2 regions of the Hydrogenophaga sp. BPS33 genome follow, and region 1 is predicted to be linked to the other one. Evidence: predicted binding sites of a transcription regulator. Region 1 holds the regulator's gene; the other holds the start of a gene.

Region 1 (8,642 bases):
CAGCGCCGACGGCGGCCTGCGCCTGCTGCAAGGCAACCTGGGGCGCAGCGTGGTCAAGGTCTCGGCCGTGCAACCGGAGCACCGCGTGGTGCGGGCCCAGGCCGTGGTGGTACAGGACCAGCAGGACCTGCTCACGCTGTTCAACGAAGGCAAGCTCGAGCGCGACCTGGTGGCCGTGGTGCGCTACCAGGGACCGCGCGCCAACGGCATGCCCGAGTTGCACAAGCTCACCCCTCCGCTGGCCGTGCTGCAGGACAAGGGCTTCAAGGTGGCCCTGGTCACCGACGGGCGCATGTCCGGCGCTTCGGGCAAGGTGCCGGCCGCCATCCATCTCACACCCGAAGCCTTGTCCGACGGCCCGATCGCGCGCGTGCGCGACGGTGACTGGATCACGCTCGATTGCGAACGCGGCGTGCTCGAACTGGAAGTGGATGCGCGCACGCTGGCGCGGCGCAAACTGCGCCACCCCGACCTCAGCGCCAACGCGCACGGCTGCGGGCGCGAGTTGTTCGGCCTGTTCCGCCAACAGGCCAGCGCGGCGGAGCTGGGCGCATCGCCGTTGCTGGGAACGCTTTGACGATGGACCTTTCATGACCACCACCTCCTGCTTCACCCCTCCCCGCTTCAAGACCCGTGTCCTGCCGGTCATCGTCCTGAGCGACGAGGCCCAGGCCATTCCCCTGGCGCATGCGCTGCTCGAAGGCGGCATCGACGCGATGGAAATCACCTTGCGCTCGGGCGTGGCGCTGCGCGCCATCGAAGCGGTCGCGCGCGCCGTGCCGCAGATGCACCTGGGCGCGGGCACCGTCACCCGCGCCGCCGAGGTAGCGCAGGTGGTCGATGCGGGCGCGACCTTCGCGCTCTCGCCGGGCTGCACCGACGCCCTGGTGGATGCCGTGCGCGCGGCGCGGCTGCCCTTCATCCCGGGCGTGATGACGGCCAGCGAAGTGATGCGCGCCCGCGACCATGGCTTCACCCTGATGAAGCTCTTCCCCTCCGCACAGGCTGGCGGCATCAGCATGCTGAAAGCCTTGGGCGCGCCCTTGCCCGACGTGCGCTTCTGCCCCACCGGCGGCGTGAGCATGCTCAACCTGCGCGACCTGCTCGCCGAACCCAACGTGGCCATGGCCGGCGGCTCCTGGCTCACCCCGGCCGATGCGCTGCAAGATGGTGACTGGAAGCGCGTGGCCCGCCTCGCGCGCGAGGCCAGCACGCTGGCCGCTGGCGTCTAACCTCTGGCCAACCCGGACCGAACACCCCAAGACATGACCCCACCGACTTCCTTGCCCGCCTGGGCCCAACTGCAGGCGCTGGCCGCAGCACCCCAAACCCACCTGCGCGACATGCTGGCCGCCGACGCTGGCCGTTCCAGTCACATGACCCTCACGGCCGCCGGCATCGAGCTCGACGCCAGCCGCCAGCGCGTCTCGCCCGCCATCCAGCAGGCCTTGCTGGACCTGGCCGAACAGGCCGCTGTCGCCCCGCAGCGCGACGCCATGTTCAAGGGCGAACACATCAACCTCACCGAAGACCGGCCCGTGCTGCATGTGGCACTGCGCGCCGACCCCATGCACACGGGCCCCTGGGGTCCAGCGGTACAGGCCGAGGTGCAACGCGAACTCGCCCGCATCTGCGACTTCGCCGAAGCCTTGCGCGCGGGCACGGTGCGCGGCCATGCGGGCGACGCCATCACCGACGTGGTGAACATCGGCATCGGCGGCTCCGACCTCGGCCCGCGCATGGCGGCCGACGCCCTGGCCCATCTGGCCCACCCCGGCGTTCGCGTGCACTACGTCTCCAACCCCGATGCCTGGGCGCTGTGGAGTGTGCTGCGCACGCTGGACGCCAAACGCACCTTGCTGATCGTCTCCAGCAAGACTTTCACCACGCAGGAAACGCTCACCAACGCCGCCAGCGCGCAACGCTGGCTGACCGACAACGGCTGCCCGGCCGATGCGCTGGCGCAGCACCTGGTGGCCATCACCGCCTCTCCCCAGCAGGCGGCCCGGCTCGGCTACCCCAGCGAGCGCACGTTCCTCTTCTGGGACTGGGTGGGCGGGCGCTACTCGGTCTGGTCGGCGCTGGGCCTGCCGCTGGCCATCGCCATCGGTGCCGAGCATTTCCGCCTGTTCCTGGCGGGCGCGCGCGCGATGGACGAGCACTTCTGCCACACACCGCTGGCGCAGAACCTGCCCGTGCAGATGGCGCTGCACGGCATCTGGAACCGCAACTTCCTCAGATTGCCGACGCACCTCATCGTGCCGTATGCCTCGCGCCTGGCGCGCTTCACGCCGTTCGTGCAACAGATGGACATGGAGTCCAACGGCAAGCGCACCCACACCGACGGCACCCCCGCCGCCGTGGCGACCGGACCGATCGTCTGGGGCGGCCTGGGCATCGACGGGCAACACGCCTATTTCCAGCTCATCCACCAAGGCATGCACACGGTGCCGGTGGATTTCATCGGGGTGGAGAACGAAGACACCCCCTTGCCCATGGCCGCCACGCACCACGAGGTGGTGAACCTCAACTTGCGCGCCCAGGCCGAAGCCATGGCCCGAGGCCGTTCGCAGGCCGACACGCAGGCGATGTTGCAAAAGGAAGGCCTGAGCGCCGCCGAAGCCCGGACCCTGGCACCACACCGCAGTTTCGAGGGCAACATTCCCAGCCACATCCTGTGGCTGGATCGGCTGGACCCCGCGCGCCTGGGCGCGTTGATCGCGCTGTACGAACACAAGGTGTTCACGCAAGCGGCCATCTGGCGCATCAACGCCTACGACCAATGGGGCGTGGAACTCGGCAAGACCATGGCCAAGGCCCTGGCGAAAACGGCGTGAAACCAGGCGGCACGAACGCCTGCACCGCCAATTCAGGCCCAAATACCTTGCACTGCAGCATTTTCAGGAGCGAAGCCCTGTTGACGCCGCACGGCTTTCCGCGAGCGCAAGTGCTATCGCATAGGGTATAAATCTGCATCTCAAAAGACTCTCCCAGCACATTCGGCACGATCCGCAAGGCATCCCAAAGCATGCAAAGAGTCAGAACCTTTTTCAGCACCTTGACGTCGATCATTTCGCCGAATGCGGAGACGCCGGCCAGCGCGCCCGATCCGCAGGCGATGCTGCTGATCCAGAAGTCGATGTTGCGCGTGCTGGGCGTGCGTGGCGCAGAGCTGAACCCCCAACTGGAACACCGCATCCGCTTCGCGCCGAGCATTGAAGCACTGTGGTTCCTGCGTGCCGATCTGGCCCAGGCGCTGTGCCTGCAGCGCGACGAGAACAGTGCCCTGCAAGCGGTCACCGACCTCACGCCCTTGTTCGACGGCCATATCGCCAAGTCCCAGTTGCAAGCCTTCCAACTCGGACATCGGGGGCCAAGGCGCATTGCCGAGCGCAAGTAGGGCCAACGCCCGCAGGCATCCGCCGTATGCTCCAGCCTCCCCTGGAGACTCAACGCACCACCTACCTGCCGGGGGGCATGCTTTACCTGCCCAAGGCGCAGCAGATCGACCGGAGGCTGGTGGTGGGCGGCCTGGTCTTTCGTGTGGGCTGGGGCCTGGCGGGCTTCTGCCCGGGGCCGGCACTGGTGGCTGGGGCGGCGGGCGAAACCAATACACTGGTGTTCGTCGCCGCGATGGTCGTCGGCATGCTGGTGCACAGCGCAGTCGACCGGCGCACTTGAGGCCGTGCTGGAGGCAGAAGCAAGCCGTCTACAATTCCGCGCTTCGGGCCGTTAGCTCAGTTGGTTAGAGCAGAGGACTCATAATCCTTTGGTCGTTGGTTCAAGTCCAACACGGCCTACCAGACACCCCTACTTGTGGTGGCTCAACGCATTCCCCACCAGCTTGGAGGTGACGTCGACGATCTGGATCATGCGCTCGTACGACATGCGCTGCGGGCCGATCACCCCCAGCGTGCCCACCACTTGGCCGTCCACCTCGTAGGGCGCGGTGACCACCGAGAGTTCTTCGTACGGCACGACCTGGCTCTCGCCGCCGATGTAGATGCGCACCCCATCGGCCTGCGCCGACACGTCGAGCAGGCGGATCAGCTGGGTCTTCTGCTCGAACAGGTCGAACAGGCGGCGCAGGTTGCCCATGTCGCTGGAGAACTCGCTCACCGACAGCAGGTTGCGCTCGCCCGAGACCACCACCGCGTCCTGCTCTTCGCCCCCCTCGGCGCCAATGTCCACCGCGGCCTTCATGAGATCGGCGATCTCGCCGCGCAACCGGTCCACTTCGGTTTTCAGACGCTCGCGCACCGCTTCCATGGTGAGCCCGGGGTAGTGCGCATTGAGGAAGTTGGCCGCCTCCAGCAACTGCGGCTGGGTGAAATTGACCTGGGTGTGGATGATGCGGTTCTGCACCGTGCCGTCGGGCGAAACGATGATGACCAGCACGCGCCGCTCGGACAGGCTCAGGAACTCGATATGGCGAAACACCGAGGCGCGCCGCGGCGCCGTGACCACGCCCACGAACTGCGAGAGGTTCGACAACATCTGCGCCGCGTTGCTGATCACCCGGTGCGGCTGGCCCGCATCGATGACCGGCCCGCCCATCTCGTTCACACCGGTGAGGTTCTCACGCCGCACCGTCAGCATGGTGTCGACGAACAGGCGATAGCCGCGCGCGGTCGGAATGCGGCCGGCCGAGGTGTGCGGACTGGCAATCAGTCCGAGCTCCTCCAGGTCGCTCATGACGTTGCGGATCGTGGCCGGCGACAGGTCCATGCCACCGGCCTTGGCCAGCGTGCGCGAACCCACGGGCTGCCCGTCGGCGATGTATCGCTCGACGAGCGCTTTCAGCAGCAACTTGGCGCGGTCATCCAACATGGCTTCATTCTAAGGAGGGATGGGCCTGCGCGCAGCGCAGCCGACGCGGGTTTTGCGCCATTCCGCCACAAAGAAGCTGTGCTGTAATGCGCCGCATGACCCTGACCACGGACGCCAGGTCCGCACCCTCCCGTTCGATCCGGCCACTGCGTTTTGCGCATGTCGTCATCGTGGGCAAGTACCACGCACCCGGTTCCCGCAACGCGGTCGACGAGATCGCGCACTTCCTGCACGACGAAGGTTGCGACGTGTCGCTGGAACAGGAAACCGCCGCCAACACCGGCCTGAGCCAATACCCCGCGCTGGCGGTGCCCGCGATCGGCAAGACCTGCGATCTGGCGCTGGTGGTCGGCGGCGACGGCACGATGCTGGGCATCGGCCGTCAGTTGGCGCGCTATGGCGTGCCGCTGGTGGGCATCAACCAGGGGCGCCTGGGCTTCATCACCGACATTCCCTTCGACTGTTACCGCGAAACGCTGCGCCCCATGCTGCGCGGTGAATTCACCGAAGACGCCCGCACGCTGATGGCGGGCACGGTCTGGCGCGACGGGCACTGCGTCTTCGAGGCCACCGCGCTCAACGACGTGGTGGTCAACCGCGGCGGCGTGGCCAGCATGATCGAGCTGCGGGTGGAGGTCGACGGCCATTTCGTGGCCAACCAGCGCGCCGATGGCCTGATCATCGCGTCGCCCACCGGCTCCACCGCCTATGCACTCTCGGCTGGCGGCCCGTTGCTGCACCCCGGCATCGACGGTTTCGTGATGGTGCCGATCGCGCCGCACACGCTGTCCAACCGTCCCGTCGTGATTCCTTCCCACAGCGAGATCGCTCTGGAAATTGTTTCCGGCCGCGACGCGAGCGCCAATTTCGACATGCAGTCGCTCACCAGCCTGCTGCACGGCGACCGCATCGTGGTGCGCCGCTCCGAGCACGCGCTGCGCCTGTTGCATCCCGTGGGCTGGAGTTACTTCGACACCTTGCGCAAGAAGCTCCACTGGAACGAGGGCGGGTGAAAGGCCGGGCACAATACGGCCGCCTCCTTCATCACCTGCCGCACCGCCCATTGCCATGAGCCTCCGACGCATCGTTCTGCGCGACTTCGTCATCGTCGAGTCGCTGGACCTCGAACTCGACCCCGGTTTCGGTGTGTTGACCGGTGAGACGGGCGCCGGCAAATCCATCCTGATCGACGCCCTGCAACTCGCGCTGGGCGCGCGCGCCGACAGCGGCGTGGTGCGCGAAGGCACGGCCCGCTGCGACATCGCAGCCGAATTCGACGTACCCGCCTCGCTCATGCCGTGGCTGGAAGAACAGGGCTTCTCGGCCGACGACAGCCTGCTGCTGCGCCGCACGGTCGACACCGACGGGCGCAGCCGCGCCTGGATCAACGGCAGCGCGGCCACCATCGCCCAGCTCAAGACCCTGGCCGATGGCCTGGTCGACATCCACGGGCAACACGCCTGGCAGAGCCTCACGCGCGCCGACGCGGTGCGCGACCTGCTCGACGCCTACGCCGGCATCGACACCGAGCCCGCCGCCAAGGCCTGGGCGCAATGGCGGCAGCGGCGCAAGGCGCTCGATGCCGCCACCGAAAAGCAGAACACGCTGCAGCAGGAAAGCGAGCGTCTGTCCTGGCAGATCGCCGAGCTCGACAAACTGGCGCCCCAGGCCGGGGAGTGGGCAGAGCTCAATGCGCAGCACGGCCGCCTGGCGCACGCACAAGCCTTGCTCGATGCCGCGCAGACCGCGGCCAACGCGCTGGACGATGACGAAGCGAATGCGGCCGCGCTGATCCACCGCGCGCTCAGTGCCTTGCAGGCGCAGGCGCACATCGAGCCGCAGTTTGCCAGCACCATCGAGGCGCTCGACGCCGCGCTGGCACAGGTACAGGACACCGTGCACGCCCTGCACCAGTACGCCCGCCACACCGAACAGGACCCCGCCAGCCTCGAAGCGCTGGACCAGCGGCTCTCTCTGTGGATGTCGCTGGCGCGGCGCTACCGCCGCGCCCCCGAAGAACTGGCCGAGGTGCACGCGCAATGGAAGGCCGAACTCGCCCAAGTGGACCAGGCCCTGGATCTGGACAGCTTGCAAAAAGCCGAACGCGCCGACCGCAAAGCCTTCACCGCCGCGCTGGTGGTGATCACGAAGGAACGCCAGAAGGCCGCCCCGAAACTCTCCAAGGCCGTCACCGCCACCATGCAGACACTGGGCATGCAAGGCGGCGTGTTCGAAGTCGCGCTGGTGGCACTGGAAGAACCGCAGGCCCACGGCGCGGAGCAGGTGGAGTTCCGCGTGGCGGGGCACGCCGGCGCCACACCCAAGCCGGTGGGCAAAGTCGCTTCGGGCGGAGAGCTCTCGCGCATCGCACTGGCCATTTCGGTCGTCACCAGCCGCCTGGGCCAGGCCCCCACGCTGATCTTCGACGAGGTCGACTCGGGCATCGGTGGCGCCGTCGCCCACACGGTGGGCCAACTGCTGCGCCAGCTCGGACGGGACCGCCAGGTGCTGGCCGTGACCCACCTGCCCCAGGTGGCCGCCTGTGCCGACCACCATCTGCTGGTCAGCAAGCAGGCCAATGGCCGGCAGACGCAGAGCACGGTGTCGCCGATTGCCGAAGACGCGCGCGTGCGCGAACTCGCGCGCATGCTCGGTGGCGGCGAGCAGTCCGAGATTTCGCTGGCCCATGCCCGCGAAATGCTGGCGGCCTGAGCGATTCGCGCATGAACACGACCACGCCCTACTCCACGCAACTCGTCCTGATCACCGGCATGTCCGGCTCGGGCAAGTCGGTCGCGCTGACGGCCCTCGAGGACGTCGGCTTCTACTGCGTCGACAACCTGCCGCCCGAGTTGCTGGAATCTTTCGTCGATCTGCAGCGCACCAATGGCACGCCCAAGATTGCGATCGCCATGGACGTGCGCAGCGCGGCGTCACTGCCAGGCCTGCCTCGCCGTCTGGAAAAGCTCAAGGCGCACACCAGAGGCACCGTGCAGCTCACAACCGTGTTTCTCGACGCCACCACCGACACGCTGGTGCGCCGCTTTTCCGAAACGCGCCGCCTGCACCCGCTTTCGCTCAAACAGGAGCGGGATCAGCACCGAGCGCTCACGGAAGCCATCGAACACGAACGCGAACTGCTGGGCGAGTTGCGCGAGCAGGCCCTGGTGCTCGACACCAGCCTGATCCGACCCACCCGCCTGCGCAGCCAGGTCAAGGAATTGATCGGTGCCGGACCATCACCGTTGACGCTGGTGTTCGAGTCCTTCGCGTTCAAGCGCGGCATTCCCATGGACGCGGACTACGTGTTCGACGTGCGCATGCTGCCCAACCCGCACTACGAGCCCGAGCTGAGACCCCTCACCGGCCTGGACGGGCCGGTGGCCAAGTTCCTCGCGGCGCAGCCCGACGTGCAGCAGATGGAACAGCAGATCACCGCGTTCCTGCGCCAGTGGCTGCCGCACATGCTGCGCGACCACCGCAGCTACGTCACGGTGGCCATCGGCTGCACCGGCGGGCAACACCGCTCGGTGTACCTGGTCGAGCAACTGTCCTATGCGTTCGCCACCGAGTGGTTCACGCGCGTGCGGCACCGCGAAAGCGACCAGTGGCCCGGCCCGGACAGCCGGATACACGCATAAGCGAACGGCCGGGCAGCGCGAAGCCGGTCTTGCCGACCCTCAGACGGTTTTGCTCAGCGCCTGCAGCAGCAACTTGACGGGCGCCGGCAGACCACGGGCCTCCAGATCAGCAGCCCCCACCCACTGTCCTGGCGGCAGGTGTTGCGCCCGCTCGGGGGAGACGTCCAACAA
Region 2 (8,642 bases), 2.5 Mb from region 1:
AGCCACTTTGACTTCAACATTGGCGACGACATACCGACGAACTCCACTACCTTCTTCACCCGGGTGTGGCTCGGCAACGCCTGTCCACGGCGATTCATCAGCAGGTGGATAGGTGAAGCCCTCGTCGCCCGGAGTGCCAGTCATTTCGTCGGGTGGCACCGGGGATTCACCGGGTGCCGGTTCGTATATTTGCACCGGATCACCATCAAAATCAGGGTCGGCGAACAGTTCAGTTGCCTTCTTGAAGTCGATGATGGTGAAGAAGTACTTGTCGTAGTCTTCGTTGATGCGCGTTCCGCGGCCTATGATCTGCTTGAACTCGGTCATGGACTGGATGCGTTGATCCAGCACGATGATTTTGCAGGTCTGGGCATCCACACCCGTGGTCATCAATTTAGATGTTGTGGCGATGACCGGGTATTTAGATTCGGGGAAGATGAAGTTATCGAGTTCGGCTTTGCCTTCTTCGTTATCGCCCGTGATGCGCATCACGTATTTACTGTTCAGTGCAGCCAAATCGGCGTTTTCGTTTACCAATGCCTGACGCATGCGCTCGGCGTGATCGATGTTGTCGCAGAACACAATGGTTTTGTCGAAACGATTAGTCTGCTTTAAAAAGTCGCTGATTTTCTTTGCCACCAGCTCAGTGCGCTTTTCCAGAACAAGGTTTTTGTCAAAGTCGCGCTGGTTGTATATGCGATCCTCAATTTCGTTGCCACGCTTGTCGAGCATGCCTTTGTCGGGACGCCAGCCGGTCAGGTCTTTATCAAGGTCAATGCGGACCACCTTGTAGGGGGCAAGAAAGCCATCGTCGATGCCCTGTCGGAGGGTATAGGTGTAAATCGGTTCGCCGAAGTAATCGATGTTGGAGATTTCTTTGGTTTCCTTGGGTGTGGCCGTCAGGCCGATTTGGGTGGCCGACGAGAAGTATTCAAGAATCTCGCGCCAGGCTGAGTCTGCAGCCGCACTGCCGCGATGGCATTCGTCGATGACGATCAGGTCGAAGAAATCGCGGCTGAACTGTTTGTAGATGTTGCGTTCTTCTTCCGTGCCGGTGACTGCCTGATACAGAGACAGATAGATCTCATATGACTTGTTGGCCTGCCTCTTCTGGATCTTGGTCATCGCCGAGCCGAAGGGCTTGAAGTCGTTGGTCATGGTCTGGTCGACCAAGATATTGCGGTCGGCTAAAAACAAAATCCGCTTCTTGGCTTTGGATTTCCAAAGACGCCAGATGATCTGAAAGGCTGTGTAGGTTTTGCCCGTGCCGGTGGCCATCACCAGCAATAGACGGTTCTGTCCACGCGCGATAGCTTCAACGCTCTTGTTGATCGCCAGAAGCTGGTAATAGCGTGGGGTTTTGTTACTGCCGTCGCTGTAGTAGTCCTGTGAGACTAGTTCGCTCTGTGCTGTGTTCAGGCCCAAGTGCTCCGACCACCAATGCCACAACGTCTCAGGACTGGGCAGTTCATGAAGTGCCAGCTCCCGTTCGATGACGCCGTCCTTGGCAATCTTGTTGTGGAACAGGAACCCGTCGCCGTTACTGCTGAACACAAAGGGCACCTGCAACATTTCGGCGTAGCCCAAGCCCTGTTGCATGCCGTCGCCCAGCGAGTGTTTGTTGTCTTTCGCCTCGATGACCGCGATGGGCATGTTGGGCCTATGAAACAACACATAGTCAGCACGCTTGTTTTGGGCGCGAGTGTGCAACTTGCCACGGACGATGATGCGGCCCTTGGTGAGCGGAAACTCTTCACGCACCTGGGAGGAGATATCCCATCCCGCCTGCTCAAGCGCAGGGGTAACGAATTTTGTGCAGATATCGCGCTCGCTGAGCTGGCGTTTGTCCATATCAAGTGGCATCTTCGTGTTCGCGGTCTTGATCTTCCGCCGCGCCGCCCCCGCGAACCCATTCATTCACCTCGGAGAGCTGGAATTTCCACAACCGACCTATCTTGTGTGCAGGGAGGCCCTTGCGTTCCCGCCAGCGGTAAACGGTGTCCTTCACCACGCCAAGATGCCGGGCAACATCTATCGCGGTGACCCACGGTTCGGAGTTCATGGCATTGGTGCTCCAGAAGAAGCTTCAAAGTCGTTTTGGATCGTTTTCAGTCTAGCAGACGATGGCTCCGGCTGCCGCCCGTTCCAGGATTCAAAGCTTGGTTAGTTGAGCGTTTGCCCATCTACCGCATACGCGATCGCAGTCAAGCCGAGCACCATTCCCACGGGGAGGGAAGTCCTTCCGTGACTGGGTGTCGCAACAGTGTGGGATGCCCTGGAGGAAGGTCCATGTTGAGATCCATACGGATGTGGGTATGCAAACTAGCCCCTCGCTCGGCTTCATCACTCCATACCTGTCAGTTCCGCCGTGACCGACTTACGCCGAGGAGCGCTTCAAAGGCCTCATCTGCTTGAACTTTGCCAAGACGGAGTAGGCTAAAAATCAAAGAATCCTAAAACAATTGAAATATATCAACAGGTTACGGCGATGTTGATCAGCTGAAACTTCAAGCCCAGCAGAAATCAAAGCACGCCTAGTTCAGAAATGAATGAGCAAAAGTTCAAGAATGAACGGCGTTTGACAACTTAAGAGTCCAAAAATGGGTGCCATCAAAAGCCGCACCGCCGCCGTGGCAAGGAACTCTCGCCTTAGCACTCGCTCATAGAGAGTGCTAATATTCTTGGCAGAACACCTGAGGAGGGTTCCTACATGTCTCAAACACTCGCCCCTGTTGCCACCGCCACCCAAGGCTCGCTCGCCGTGGCGAACCCCTGGGCGCTCGTGCCCCCCCTGGGCAACCTCGACGCCTATATTTCCGCCGTCAACCGCTTGCCCCTGCTGACCCTGGAGCAGGAGCAGCAAGCCGCACGGCGCCTGCGCGACGACAACGATCTGGACGCCGCAGGCCAGTTGGTGATGTCCCACCTGCGTCTGGTGGTGTCGATCGCTCGCCAGTACCTGGGCTACGGCCTGCCCCACGGCGACCTGATCCAGGAAGGCAACGTCGGCCTGATGAAGGCCGTCAAGCGCTTCGACCCCGATCAGGGCGTGCGCCTGGTGAGCTACGCCATGCACTGGATCAAGGCCGAGATCCACGAATACATCCTGAAGAATTGGCGCATGGTCAAGGTGGCCACCACCAAGGCGCAACGCAAGCTGTTCTTCAACCTGCGTTCGCGCAAACAAAGCTTCCGTGCCGACGCGGCCGATGGCGACACCCACCGTGACGTGCTGTCCGACACCGAAGTGGGTGTGATGGCACGCGAACTGAGCGTGAAGCCGGAGGAAGTGCGCGAAATGGAAACGCGCCTGTCGGGCGGCGACGTGGTGCTCGACCCCAGCCCCAGCGACGATGGCGAAGACCGCTTCGGCCCGATCGCCTATCTGGCCGACGCCAACCACGAACCCACGGCCTTGCTGGAATCGGCCCAGCGCGACCGCCTGGCCACGGAAGGCGTGGCCCGGGCCATGAGCGAGCTCGACGAGCGCTCGCGCCGCATCGTGAGCGAGCGCTGGCTCAAGGTGAATGACGATGGTTCGGGCGGCATGACGCTGCACGAACTGGCGGCCGAGTACGGCGTGAGCGCCGAGCGCGTGCGCCAGATCGAGGTGGCGGCCATGAAAAAGATGCGAAAGGCATTGGCGGCTTACGCCTGACCCCCTCCCCTGGTGTCACGAAAGCCCCGGCGGTTGTCCGACCCCGGGGCTTTTTTGCGCGCCTTGCCAAGCCTGGCGGGGAAAGCTTGTGTAACAGACGACACAATCGGAGCATGTCCGATTTTTCGTGGAAGGGCGCGATGCCCGGAACCCGTCGTGCCCGCGGCCTGGCCGTCTGGGTCGCCCTGTTTTTTCTCTCCCTGCTCCCCATCGCTCACGCCATGGCCGCCGGCGTGCCGACCGTGGTGCTCGATGACACCCAGAACAGCGTGCCGCTGGCCCAGCGCAGCGTCTACTGGGTTGACCCGACGGGCCAGCGCACCGTGCAGGAGGTGGAAGCGCAACAGCAAGACCTGCCCTTTGCCCTGCGCGACGCCGACCACCGATTGACCCTGTCCGACGGCGCCGCCCTCTGGGTGCGCTTCGACGTCCAGGTGCGCGACGACCACGCCCTTTGGGAGCTGGAGTTGGCACGCTCCGGCACCGACCGCATCAGCGTTTACCACCGATTGGCCGACGGCCGCTGGAAAGCGCAGCACGCGGGCGACCGCATCGCCGTGCGGGATTGGGCGTTTCCCGATCGCTACCCGGTGTTCTCGCTCGATCCTCGCACCGATGCCGCGGTGACCTATTGGGTGCAGATCGAGCACGCCCGCGTGCCCTTTTCGGGCACGTTGCAGGTCCACAAGCACAGCACGTTGCGCGAGTTGCGCATCCATCAACAGTTTCTGCTCGGCGCCTATTTCGGCATGGCTTTGCTGCTCACGGCCACGGCGGTGGCCAATGCGCTCGTGTTCCGCGACACCAGTTTCGCGGCCTACGCTGTCTACACCACCGTCCTGGGTCTGGCCCTTGCGGCTTCGCTGGGTGTCGCCGGCCAATTTCTCTGGCCAGGCTCGGCGCGCTGGAACGGACTGGCCGAGTTCATTCTCATGCCCATGACCGCCGTCTGCGGCCTGCTGTTCGTGCGCCACGTGGTGCAACCCCGACGCATCGGCCGCTGGCTCGACCGGGCCGCCCTGGGCACACCGGCGCTGCTGACGGCACTGATCTTGTGGGACGTGGTATCGCCCACGACGGCGAGCCTGAAAGCCGTGACGGCGGTGTCGACACTGACCATGGTGCTGGTCTACGCCATGCTCTGGACCGCCTGGCGCACCGGCGACCGCTGGGTGCGCTGGATCGCGCTGGGCATGCTGCCCATGCTGCTCGCCGGCGCGCTGCCGGTCATGCGCAACTTCGGCCTGATCTCCTCCGGCTTTCTATCGCAGTACAGCATGGTCATCGCGGCCGCGATCGAAGCCCCGTTGCTGATCTATGGCCTGCTGCAACGTTCGTCCCTGCAACACGAAGCCCAAGCCCGCGCCCGCGCCCTGGCCATGACCGAGCCGCTCACCGGTCTGACCAACCGCCACAACTTCATGCTGCGCCTGCACGAGAGTCTGGTACGCGCTCAGCGCTACCAGCAACACGCCGCGCTGCTGCTGATCAGTCTGGACAACCACGACTGGTTCGCGGAACACCACGGCCGCGAAGAAGCGGACCGGGCGCTGGTGATCACCGGCTCCTTGCTGCGCACGGTAGCGCGCGACGTGGACACTGCCAGCCGCGTTGATGACAGCACCCTGGCGCTGCTGATGGAAGGACCGGTGCGCGATGCCCAGGCCCTGTCCGTCGCCACCAGCATCGTGGCCAGCGGTCTGCGGCCCTCGTTGCAATTGCCGGTGGGCGCCACGCTGAAGTTCAAGATCGTCGTGGCCCTGTTGCCCGACAGCACGCAGGACATGCAGCAGGACGCCCAGGCGCACCTGGACTGGATGCGCCAAGCCCTTGATGCCCTGCGCAAGGTCCCGCGCAAAGCGATCGTGAAGATGAATTTCTGAGCAGGGCTCAGACTTCGCGGCGCAGCGCTGGAAAGAGAATCACATCGCGGATGCTGGGGCTGTCGGTCAGCAGCATCATCAGGCGGTCGATGCCAATGCCGCAGCCGCCGGCCGGCGGCATGCCGTACTCCAGCGCGCGAATGTAGTCCGCGTCGTAGTACATGGCCTCTTCGTCACCGCCGTCCTTGGCAGAGGCCTGTGCCTGGAAGCGTGCGGCCTGGTCTTCCGCGTCGTTCAACTCCGAGAACGCGTTGCCGAACTCACGGCCCGTGATGTAAAGCTCGAAGCGCTCGGTCACCTCGGGGTTCGCGTCGTTGGCACGGGCCAGTGGCGAGATCTCGGTCGGGTGGTCCATGATGAAGGTCGGGTTCCAGAGCTTGTCCTCGACCTTCTCCTCGAAGAACAGCACCTGCAGACTGGGCAGGCTGCGGCTGGAGAGCTGGTGCTTCTCTTCGGACAGGCCCAGCTTCTTCAATTGCCCGAGCAACCAAGCCATGTCGTCCACCTGGGCACCAGCGTCGGTGTATTTCACGATGGCGTCGCGGATCGTCAAGCGCTCGAATGGCGACATCACATCCACCGCCTTGCCCTGGTAGGTCAGCGGCCCATCGCCACACACCTCGCGCACCACGTGGCGGATGAGTTGCTCGTTGAAGTCCATCAGGTCCTGGTAGTTCCAGTACGCCGCGTAGAACTCCATCATGGTGAACTCGGGGTTGTGGCGGACGCTGATGCCTTCGTTGCGGAAGTTCCGGTTGATTTCGAACACGCGCTCGAAACCGCCCACCAACAGGCGCTTGAGGTACAGCTCGGGCGCAATGCGCAGGAACATCTCCTGGTCGAGCGCGTTGTGGTGGGTCTTGAACGGCTTGGCGTTGGCGCCCCCGGGGATGGGGTGCAACATGGGCGTTTCCACTTCCAGGAAGCCGTGCCCCACCATGAACTCGCGAATGGCGGATAAGGACTTGCTGCGCGTGGCGAAGCGCTGCCGCGTGGTCTCGTCCATCATGAGATCGACGTAGCGCTGGCGGTACTTGATCTCCTGGTCGGCGATGCCGTGGAACTTGTCGGGCAAGGGCCGCAGGTTCTTGGTCAGCAGGCGGATATGGGAGACCTGGATGGTGAGCTCACCCGTGCGCGTGCGCATGAGCGTGCCCTCCACCCCCAGGATGTCGCCCAGGTCCCAGTGTTTGAACGCCGCGTACACCGTGTCGCCCACCGCATCGCGGCTGACATACACCTGGATGCGACCAGTGGCATCTTGCAAGGTCGCGAAGCTGGCCTTGCCCATCACGCGCTTGAGCATCATGCGGCCGGCCACGCTGGCCTGCACCGGCTGCGCGGCCAGGGTCTCGGCCGTGGCATCGCCATGCATGCCCAGCAACGCGGCGGCCTTGTCCGCCGGTTTGAAGTCGTTGGGGAACGCCACGCCATGCCCCTGTTTCTGTGCCTCGCGCAAGGCTTTGAGCTTCTCGCGGCGTTCGGCGATGAGCTGGTTTTCGTCGTGTGCAGGCGCGATGGCCTCAGGGGTTTGGGCTTGGTTCATGAATGAAAAATGGGTTGGGCACCGAAGTGCGCAACCCATGATTGTAGTTTTCGAAGGCGCCCGCCTTCATTCACCGAGGTAGGCAGCCCGTACCTTGGGGTCGTCGAGCATGTCGCGGCCCTGTCCCGTCATGATGATTTCGCCCGAGTCCATCACGTAGCCGCGGTCGGCGATCTGCAGCGCACGGCGTGCGTTTTGCTCCACCAGCAGAATGGTCACGCCCTGCTGGGCCACATCGCGCACGACTTCGAAGATCTTGTCGACCATGATCGGCGACAAGCCCATCGACGGCTCGTCCAGCAGCAGCACCTTGGGCTGGCTCATGAGCGCGCGCGCCATCGCCAGCATCTGCTGTTCGCCACCGCTCATGGTGCCGGCCAACTGGTCCTTGCGTTCGCGCAGGCGCGGGAAGATGCCGAACATGCGCTCGATGTCCTGCGCAATGCCAGCCTTGTCCTTGCGGATGTACGCGCCCATCTGCAGGTTTTCGGTGATGGTCATGCGGGTGAACACGCCACGGCCTTCCGGCACCATGGCCAGGCCTTGCTTGACCAGATCCCAGGCGCCCTTGCCCTTGATGCTCTGGCCCAGGTATTCGATCTCGCCGGCCTCGTAACCCAGCGAACCAGTGATGGCCTTCATGGTGGTGGTCTTGCCAGCGCCGTTGGAGCCGATCAGCGAAATGAGCTCACCTTCGCGCACTTCGAGATCGATGCCCTTGACGGCCTTGATACCGCCGTACGCGACCTTCAGGCCGCTGACTTTTAGGAGTGTGTTCGCCATGTCATTTCCTTGTTCATTTCGGCGTCCGGCGAGCATGCCTGAGCCCAGAGGCATCGAGGGACGGCTCCGCCGGCCCAAGCTGCCGTCCCCCCTCGAAGCGCTGAAGGCGCGCCACAGAGGGGGGAAGCCGCGCAGCGGCGCAGGGGGGTGTTCATCTCAATGGCCGCCCGTGCCGAGGTAGGCCTCGATCACCTTGGGATTCTTCTGCACCTCGGCCGGCGTGCCCGAGGCGAGCTGCTTGCCGTAGTCCAGCACCGTCACGCGGTCGCACAGGCCCATCACCAGTTTCACGTCGTGCTCGATCAGCAGGATCGTGCGATCGTCCTTGCGAATGCGGTCGATCAACTCGCGCAGCTGCACCTTTTCGGTCGCGTTCATGCCCGCGGCGGGCTCGTCGAGCGCGATCAGTTGCGGATCGGTGGCCAGCGCGCGGGCGATCTCCAGCCGGCGCTGGTCGCCGTAGCTCAGCGTGCGCGACTTGTAGTCGGCAAACTTCTCGATGCCCACATAGGCCAGCAACTCGCGCGCCCGCGCCCGGATGGCGGCCTCTTCGCGTTTGAAGCCGGGCGTGCGGAAGACGGCGCCGACCAGACCGGAATGCGTGCGCACATGCCGCCCGACCATGACGTTCTCCAACGCGGTCATCTCCGCGAACAGGCGGATGTTCTGAAAGGTGCGCGCGATGCCCGCCTTGGCCACCTTGTGCACCGCCGTGGGCGCGTAAGGCTTGCCCGCGAGTTCGAAAGAGCCGCTGTCGGGCGTGTACAGGCCC

The links. Region 1 encodes HrcA, which represses chaperone genes, less so after heat shock. Its sites were predicted from a motif close to TTAGCACTCNNNNNNNNNGAGTGCTAA; they were not measured.
Region 2: rpoH (RNA polymerase sigma factor RpoH) is a predicted target of HrcA. The motif match lies at 2,650-2,676, and genes of this name have one in related genera.

Annotation. Positions count from the first base shown of each region.
Region 1 is NZ_CP044549.1:4,360,315-4,368,956, forward strand. Features, by position in the region: gene edd (phosphogluconate dehydratase) at 1-577, shown strand, start outside; gene eda (bifunctional 4-hydroxy-2-oxoglutarate aldolase/2-dehydro-3-deoxy-phosphogluconate aldolase) at 591-1,232, shown strand; gene pgi (glucose-6-phosphate isomerase) at 1,266-2,837, shown strand; gene F9K07_RS20280 (hypothetical protein) at 3,029-3,400, shown strand; gene F9K07_RS20285 (DUF6691 family protein) at 3,427-3,681, shown strand; tRNA gene F9K07_RS20290 (tRNA-Ile) at 3,727-3,803, shown strand; gene hrcA (heat-inducible transcriptional repressor HrcA) at 3,811-4,830, opposite strand; gene F9K07_RS20300 (NAD kinase) at 4,926-5,843, shown strand; gene recN (DNA repair protein RecN) at 5,899-7,542, shown strand; gene rapZ (RNase adapter RapZ) at 7,554-8,471, shown strand; gene mutY (A/G-specific adenine glycosylase) at 8,511-8,642, opposite strand, start outside.
Region 2 is NZ_CP044549.1:1,896,737-1,905,378, reverse strand. Features, by position in the region: gene hsdR (EcoAI/FtnUII family type I restriction enzme subunit R) at 1-1,851, opposite strand, end outside; gene F9K07_RS08965 (helix-turn-helix domain-containing protein) at 1,853-2,062, opposite strand; gene rpoH (RNA polymerase sigma factor RpoH) at 2,711-3,658, shown strand; gene F9K07_RS08955 (sensor domain-containing diguanylate cyclase) at 3,772-5,541, shown strand; gene lysS (lysine--tRNA ligase) at 5,549-7,087, opposite strand; gene F9K07_RS08945 (ABC transporter ATP-binding protein) at 7,154-7,870, opposite strand; gene F9K07_RS08940 (ABC transporter ATP-binding protein) at 8,027-8,642, opposite strand, start outside.